Regions from separate parts of the Levilactobacillus namurensis genome, predicted to be linked through region 1. Evidence: predicted binding sites of a transcription regulator. Region 1 holds the regulator's gene; the other holds the start of a gene.
What was found. Region 1 encodes LexA, which represses DNA repair genes until DNA is damaged. Its sites were predicted from a motif close to CNAACANNTGTTNG; they were not measured.
Positions count from the first base shown of each region.

Region 2: a site for LexA is predicted at 2,546-2,559, ahead of xerS (tyrosine recombinase XerS). Genes of this name have one in related genera too.

Region 1 is NZ_CP134159.1:1,565,126-1,569,556, forward strand. It holds gene RIN67_RS07490 (ABC transporter ATP-binding protein) at 1-903, opposite strand, end outside; gene RIN67_RS07495 (YneF family protein) at 1,047-1,274, opposite strand; gene RIN67_RS07500 (DUF896 domain-containing protein) at 1,375-1,623, opposite strand; gene lexA (transcriptional repressor LexA) at 1,822-2,451, shown strand; gene ppsA (phosphoenolpyruvate synthase) at 2,624-4,431, opposite strand, start outside.
Region 2 is NZ_CP134159.1:1,395,314-1,399,744, reverse strand. It holds gene RIN67_RS06725 (helix-turn-helix transcriptional regulator) at 1-405, shown strand, start outside; gene RIN67_RS06720 (PLDc N-terminal domain-containing protein) at 392-616, shown strand; gene RIN67_RS06715 (ABC transporter ATP-binding protein) at 609-1,535, shown strand; gene RIN67_RS06710 (ABC transporter permease) at 1,732-2,271, shown strand; gene xerS (tyrosine recombinase XerS) at 2,573-3,637, shown strand; gene RIN67_RS06700 (hypothetical protein) at 3,842-3,970, opposite strand; gene RIN67_RS06695 (Tex family protein) at 4,124-4,431, opposite strand, start outside.

The DNA.
Region 1 (4,431 bases):
CATGGTGTTGAACAGCATTCCGACCGCAAACATCGGCCATACCATCATCGCCAAGTAACTGATGAACGAGACTAGGTTGCCAATCGTGATGGTTCCGTGGGCCACAAATAAGCCCCCCAACACAATGGTGGCCACATAGGATATTGAAATAATTAAAGTAATTGCTGGGTCAAATAATGAATCCAAAAAGTTAACGTGACGGTTAATCGCAATGGTCTGGTCGACCTGCTGGTCATAGTCGTCAATATCTTCTTGATCTTGCCCTAAAGCTTTGATGACCTTAATCCCGCTGATACTCTCTTGGGCCTTATTATTTAAGCGTGAAAAAGCCGCTTGCGACCGGCCGAACGCCCGGTGGATCTTCTGTCCCAGGTACCACGAAACTACTGCTAAGAACGGAAAAGGCACGATTGCCAGCAAGGTCAAGCGCCAGTTGATCAACGTCATCATCGCGATCAAGGTCGTCCCCCCCGTAATGATGGCATCGGCAAACTGGAGGATTCCCCCACCAGCGACCCGCTGCACGGCTTCCAAGTCGTTGGTCGCGTGGGCCATCAGGTCACCCGTCCGGTAACGTTGATAAAACGTCCGGTCCATATTCATAAAGTGGCGAAACAACCGGTCCCGCAGCAGTTGTTCCAAGTGTGCCGCGCCACCCCAAATGGCGTTCCGCCACAGGTAACGGGTCAGGTACTGCGCAATCGCCGCGCCCACGACCAAAGCCAAATCAACGGCCAATAGCGTTCCCGTCATGGTCCGGCCGTGAATACTATCCACCATGTTGCCGATAATCCGTGGTGGAATGATCGCGATAATTGCCGTGAGCAACAGCCCAATGACCCCAATCAGATACCGTCGCCATTCTAGGCGAAAGTACCATGACAATTTCTTAAAGATACTCAAGCGCGATCCCTCCTTAAATTAAAATACAATTAGAATTTCATTATAGCAGACTCTTTCCAGTCTAACGCAATTCTTTCTAATGACAATCAAAAAGACTCCCCGTTCAACTAACGCTGACGGCGAGTCTTTCTTGATCATGAAGTCTACTTTGATTTGCGAGATTGTTGCTTCATCGCGTTCATCATTTGGTGGAGTTTCCGTTGAGATGGCTTTTGCCCCATCTGTAACATCATTACTCGTAATTGATCTTCACTGATAGGCGGATTGTCTTTCAGGTAGTTTTCCATGTAACGTCGTGCGCCATAGAAGCCCCCAAAGGCACAAGCCAGTCCCACGACGATTACAATCAAAATCCAGATCCAAGTTGCCAAGACGATTCCCTCCCTTACTAACAGCATTCATTAACCAAGTTTACACAATCTTAAGACAAAATAAAAGAGCGAATCTCAAAAAGACCCCCTCTTTAACCCACTAATCGTTCCGTAAGCCCTTTTCACGTTGAACTTGACGGACCTTTTCCGGCGTAACTTCCTTACCGTTCTTATCGTAGACCTGCATCATCTCAACTTGACTCCGGAAACTCTCCCGAAACAGCTTCAGGTACTTCTGCCGCAGATCGGCCCGTTCAGCCTTCTCATCTTCGTTGAGACCCGCACCCTTCGCTTTGTGGGCCAATTCATTAATCCGGACTAATAAACTGTCCATCGTGGTTTCAGTCATGAAATAGCCGCGCTCCTTTAATTCTTCACCTCACTGGGTGAAATTGTAAGTTTTAAAACACAACCTATAATATCAGGGTTAATTTCAGAATTCAACTTATTAGGCCGAACATCTGTTTGAAAACGTTCGCCAGCTATGCTAAAATTGGGCTAAACTAAGTCGATTCAGACGAATAATGACGAACGAGGTGGCAATACGATGAGCAAAGCTTCTGAAAGTAAACAAATTGCCGTTCTGCGCTTCATTTGGGAACGGGTCAACGAAAAAGGGTATCCCCCAACCGTTCGAGAAATCGGCGAGGCGGTTTCCCTGTCATCAACTTCCACGGTTCACGGTCACATCGCCCGTCTGGAAAAGAAGGGGTTGCTGACTAAGGACCCTACCAAGCCCCGGGCCTTGGAAGTCACCCCTGCCGGTTTGGAAGAACTCGGCGTTCACGAACAGCAGACACAGATTCCCGTTCTGGGAACGGTGACTGCCGGGGAACCCATCCTGGCCGTTCAAGAAGCCACGGATTACTTCCCCGTGCCACCCGAATTTGAAAATAGCGATGATCAGCTCTTCATGCTCACGATTCGTGGCGAGAGTATGATCAACATCGGCATCTTAAACGGCGACCAAGTTATCGTGCGTCGGCAACGGTCCGCCGATAACGGCGACATCGTCATTGCAATGACCGAAGAGAACGAGGCCACCTGCAAGCGATTCTTTAAGGAAGCCGACCATTTCCGGTTGCAACCCGAAAATGATACCATGGCGCCCATCATCTTAAATCAAGTCACCATCCTAGGAAGGGTCGTTGGCCTGTTCCGGGACGACGTGCACTAACCACTATATCGTTATGCTAGTCACAAACGGCAGATTGAACGGGAACAACCCGTTCAATCTGCCGTTTGTTTTTGTGACACCAAAGGACCGCCTAGACGCGTTCATTTACCCATCTAGGTGGTCCTTTAGTTTACCCTTAACTCGCTATGCTGACCTCAGCCAACGCTTGGGCTTATTCCCAGTCATAGTCTGTTGGATCTTGAAGTCCGCGGCCAGTCGCCTTGTCCAGTAAGATCCGTTGTTCGAAGTGAGCCACGTTCCGCTTGGTCTGCTTGACCATATCAGGGTTAACGGAAACGTAATCAATCCCGCATTGAATCAAGAAGTTCGTGAATTCAGGGTATTCGGATGGTGCTTGTCCACAAATCGAGACCGTCTTACCATCCTTGTGGGCAGCCTTAATCAAGTGTTTGATTGCCCGCTTAACGGCTAAGTTCCGTTCATCAAAGAGCCGTGCTACCGTATCGTTATTCCGGTCACAGCCTAAGATCAACATGGCCAAGTCGTTCGAACCGATGGAGTATCCGTCAACGAACTCGTTAAACTTGTCCGCCAAGATAATGTTAGATGGAATTTCCGCCATCATGTAAACCTTGAAGTCGGCATTCCGAACCAAGCCTTCGTGCGCCATAATGTCCGTGACTTTCCGAGCTTCATCCACGGTCCGTACGAATGGAATCATCACGTTCAAGTTCTTCAGGCCAAACTCGTTCCGCACCTTCTTGACCGCAGCTAATTCCAGTTTGAAGGCTTCCACGTACTTCGGATCGTAGTACCGGGAAGCACCCCGCCAGCCTAATAAGTCTGCTGGTTCGTGTGGTTCATACTTCTCGCCACCCTTTAAGTTCCGGTATTCACTGGACTTAAAGTCGGATAACCGCAGAACCATCGGCCGTGGTGCCATCGCCCGAGCAACCTTGGAGATCCCGTCAGCCAACATGTTGACGACCTTTTCTGGGTGCCCCTGTTCGATCAAGTATAGTGGGTGTTCGTGAATAAAGGTGGTCCATAAGAACTCTTCACGCATCAACCCAATCCCATCAGCGGGTAACGTTGAATACTTTTCAGCCAAGTCAGGGTCACCTAAGTTCATCATGACCCGGGTAGCCGTCGGCGCAAAGGTCTCGGCAGCCACCACTTGGCCCCCTGCGGCTTGGGCTGGTTCATTCTTCTTCAGCAGGCTGGCAACCTTGCCTTCGTAGACGATACCGTTGGTTGCGTCGACCGTAACCACGTCACCCGTCTTGAAGGTGTCCGTTGCGGCAGTCCCCTTACTCTTGGTCCCTACGATACATGGAATCTGCATTTCACGGGAAACAATGGCCGCGTGGCAGGTCATCCCACCATTGTTGGTCACGATGGCCGCCGCCTTCTTCATTGCCGGTACCCAGTCAGGTGACGTCATCAACGTGACTAAGACTTCACCCTTCTTGAATTGGTCAATGTCTTCAGGGTTGTCAATGACATGAACCACACCACTGGCGACACCAGGACTCGCAGATAATCCGCGAACAGCAATCTTTGCATCAGCTTCCTGAACCACACTATCATCTCCTGCAGTTGAGTGTCCTTGCTTATCCTTATTTCTTTGAGACCAAACGGTTTCTGGACGCGCTTGAACGATCCATAACCGGTTGGTATTCGTATCCAAAGCGAATTCCATGTCCATGTAGCAACCGTAATGCTTTTCAATGGCCTTAACGTAGCCAGCTAATTCAATCACTTGGTCATCCGTCAGCACTTGCTGGTCCTGTTCAGCTTCAGGGACGGCAATTTCCTTGGTCCCACCAGTTGCTTCCCGGGCCAGTTGAATGGTCTGCTTGACCACGCTACGTTCAACGATCTTCATAGAGTCTTTGTCGATAACAAAGTGGTTAGGCGTCACTTTCCCTAACACGATGTACTCGCCCAGGCCCCGAATCGTGTCAATCACGATCTTGGAGTCGTCCCCGTTGGCAACGTTAACGGAGAACATAATCC
Region 2 (4,431 bases), 170 kb from region 1:
AAGTTTACTGAGACGTACCGTCGGGGACAAGCCTATGCGGAGGTCTTTAAAATGGCCACGCTGAATCCCTTGGTTTACCTGAACTTTCTGCTGGCAACCATTATGGGATTAGCCCAACAGCAGCAGACCACCATGCTTTTTCGGGTACTGACGCACTACGTTAACGTCTTAAGCCGCACAGAGTTTCCACCAATCTTGCATGGGGATGCGTACTTCGACCAGATTGATGATTGGCTGGACAACCTCGATAGTGGGCACCAGACGCCGCGGAATGCTACGATGGTGCAACAGCAATTAGTTGACATTATTCAGCAGGATCCCACTCTAGCAGCTTACCGGAATGACGAGCGTTGGCTCCCTTTAGCCCGAAAATTAAAGGAGGTAGGTCAACATGGACCTCAATGAAACACAATTCTTAATCGATTATTGGCCAACCTTACTACCCGTCGCCATCTTGGAATTAGGCTTGATGTTTGCCGCGTTAAAGCATATCTTTCAACACGCACGGTACCGCTTCGGTAATCGCGTGATGTGGGTGGTTATTGTGGTTGTCTTCCAGATTATTGGTCCCGTTACTTACTTTACCTGGGGGAAAGGAACTACGAGCGATGAGTGATAGTGATCTCTTAACGCTGCACCATCTTCAAAAACGTTACGGCTCGCGAACCGTATTGCAAGATTTAAACTTTAAGATTCCACGTGGTTCAATCTTTGGGTTGGTGGGCGCTAACGGTGCTGGTAAGACGACCACCATGCGGCTGATTCTAGGACTGGAGAAGGCCGATGCTGGGACTATCTTGATTAATGGTGAAAAGGTCCACTACGGTCAAACCAAAACGAACCGAATGACCGGGTATTTACCGGACGTCCCTGCCTTTTACGACTATATGACCTCACGAGAATATTTACGCCTATGTGCCGACCTGACACACGTCACTAATGCCACGGTCAAGATAGAGAACACGTTAGCCCTAGTTGGTTTAGAAGAGGTGCATCACAGAATCCATGGCTTTTCTCGGGGGATGCGGCAACGTTTGGGGATTGCCCAAGCGTTGCTTAACGATCCCGAACTTTTAATCTGCGATGAGCCAACTAGTGCGTTAGATCCGGCTGGACGAGCGGCATTTTTAAACCTCCTTTATTCGCTGAAGGGCCGAGTGACCGTGCTCTTTTCAACTCACATTCTTAGTGACGTTGAACGTATTAGTGATTATGTCGGAATCTTACACCATGGGCGTCTGGCTGCTTGCGATACCCCAGCCCATTTACACGCAACGTACGGCCGACATCAAATGGCGTTAACGTTTGCGACTGTAGCGGAAACCCGCCGGTGTGCCACGCACTTCCAGGCGCCATGGCACGATTGTACGGTCACCATAACGTATCAGGGAAGTTATGTTGCTGAGGCTCACCAGGTTTTTCAAGACTTACTGGCAGTAAAATTGATGCCGGTAAGTCTGCGGCGGGTTGACCCGACGCTCGACCAAATCTTTATGGAGGTGACGCAAAATGAGACCCCTATCCGTGTTCTTTAAGAAAGAACTCTTGGAGACCTGGCGGACCCGGCGATTTGGGATCTTGACCGTAGTGTTTCTCCTATTTGCGTTAATGAGTCCGCTAGCTGCCAAGCTAACTCCTGATCTTTTACGATTAAGCCTAGGAACGGCCGTTAAGCTACCGCCCCCAACGTCGGTTGATTCTTGGACCCAATTTTATAAGAATATTTCTCAAATGGGCATCTATATCATCGCAATTTTGTTTGGGGGAACCGTGAGCCGTGAACTCGCCGGCAAAACCTTAGTAAACCTGGTGACTAAAGGGCTTCCCCGGTGGGCAGTCATTATCGCCAAGTATTTGTGCTTACTCAGTCAGTGGCTAGTCGTTATGGCTGGCGCATTCTTTACCACCTGGGGATACACGACCTTTTACTTTTCCAATCGTCAAAGTCCCCATCCAGTTGCGGCCTGCTTACCGTTATTAGTCTTTGGGGCCTTCTTTTTAGCAGTTGTCCTGTTCGGTTCTACTTGGGGACGCCACACCTATGAGGGATTGCTATTTACTTGCCTAGTGATGGCAATCTTATTCCTGGTGAAGCTTTTAAAACGAGCCCATAACTTTAACCCTGTCTCCTTAATTGGTGATAATGTCGCCATTCTTCAGGGGAATTTGTCTCTAACAAAGCTGTTTCCTGCTATGGGCGTAGCGCTAGGCCTGACCTTAATTTTAATCGTCAGTAGCGTGGTCTTGTTGAATAAGAAAGCTTTAGTCTAGCCTCATTGGCTAACAAAAAATGCCCGCCATTCCTACGAATGGGCGAGCGTTTTTAAAATCTAAGAAACTCCGGCTTGCTAATCAATTTCTCTGAATCAGGTTATTAGCATCTCTTAAACTCTAATGAATGACTATACAGGGATGGTTGGCAAAAGTCAACCCCTTTTATGATGTTTATTGGTAATTTTTCTAGTTAACGATAGTCGCTATCTTTTGCAGGACACAGCTAAGCGATTGCATCATCAGACATTATTCGGTATGATAGAGAGTAATCAGAACATATGTTTGGAGGCCTGCATCGATGGAGAAGCAACACTATTTAAAGCTCATTGACGAGGAACTCGCCAGTGCCCCCTGGTTCGTTCAGGAATATTACCAGGCCAAGGCGACGATCCCCCTATCCCCCGCTACGCTGTATCAATATCTGACGGAGTTTCGCCGCTTCTTTAACTGGCTGATTAGCGAAGGTATCGCATCCGTTAGTCGACCGGCCGATATTCCGCTAGAGCTATTGGCCCATTTAAAGAAAGAAACGGTCGAGTTATACAAATCGGCGCTGTTAAACCAGACTAAGCTAACCGGTGCGCCCGGTAGTCGGTCCCACCCGACCATTAACCGCTCGTTAAACGCCCTCTCGTCGCTTTTTAAGTACCTCACTGAGGATACGGAAGACGAGCACGGCGAAGCCTACTTTGACCGTAACGTGATGCACAAGATTGCACTGGTTCGCACCAATGAGACCTACGCGACCCGAGCAGCCAACCTAAAGACTAAGTTGATGCTGGGAAATACGGATCACGACTACTTAGACTTCATTGACCACAAATACGAGAAACGGCTGACACCCGCCCAACGGCGCTACTTTAAGCGTGATAAGCTCCGGGACCTGGCCATCAACGCCCTATTACTGGGAAGCGGTCTACGGGTCTCTGAAGCGGCGAATGCCGACCTTCGCCACCTAAACCTAAAAACGCAGACGATTGGGGTCGTTCGAAAAGGTGGCCAACGCGATACAGTGCCCATCGCACCTTGGACCATCCCCTATATCCAAGCGTACGTCACGCAGCGCCAAGCGCTCTACCACGCCGCCAAGGATGACCGGGCCCTCTTCTTAACCATTTACCGGGGACAAGCCTCACGCATGCAGGCGAACACCATGGAAAAAATGGTTGCCAAATACTCAGCGGCATTCAAGGTACGAATCACCCCGCATAAGTTACGGCATACGTTAGCGTCTAAGCTGTACCTAGCGACGAAAAACGAGCAGTTGGTAGCCACCCAGTTAGGACAAAACTCAACCACCGCCACGGGGCTATACACGCACATGATTGACGAAGAACAGCGTAACGGGTTGAAGAAACTTTGATGTGAATCGTCACTTATAGTGCCCAAGCGTCTAAGCGAATTTAAAAATCGTAAAGTAAAGGCATCTTAAAATTTCAAGCATGATCAAAAATCGCTCGCTTCTCTTCACAGAGAACCGGGCGATTTTTAGTGACGAATTATTGAATTGGCGACCCCTTTTTTCGAGTAGCCCGGGGTCCCCCGTCTGATCAGGGCTTAGGACGGCTTACTTATTGAAGATTTTTGGTCCCTTGCGCATGTTCTTACGATCGTTTTTTGCAACGGTCTTTTGCTGGTTGTGGCCGTTTTGTTTCTTCTTTTCGATGAGGGCCATCATTTTTTCCTTTTGAGTCATGTAATTGTCACCGCCTTATGGAGTTATCGAGAGTGATTCTGTAAACATCAATCGAAGACGCTAAATTTACAGGGTGCTTCCCATCATAACAGATTAAAGAATCCTTGCAATGGGAAGTCCTGGTAACCGGTGACGATGATCAGCCACGCCTGCCTAGTCCTGCTGCGCTTGGCGCATGGTCAGCTGGATTCGTTGACGCTGTTCATCCACGCTAAGGACCCAAACAGTTACGATGTCCCCAATGGTCACCACGGTGCTGGGGTCACTCACAAAGTGATCGGCCAGTTGTGAGATGTGCACCAAACCATCCTGTTTAACCCCAATATCCACGAACGCCCCGAAGTCGACCACGTTCCGAACGGTTCCCTGGAGTTCCATCCCCGGTTTCAGGTCGGCCATCGTCAAGACGTCTTGGCGCAACAGCGGTGCCGGCATACTATCCCGCAGATCCCGTCCTGGCT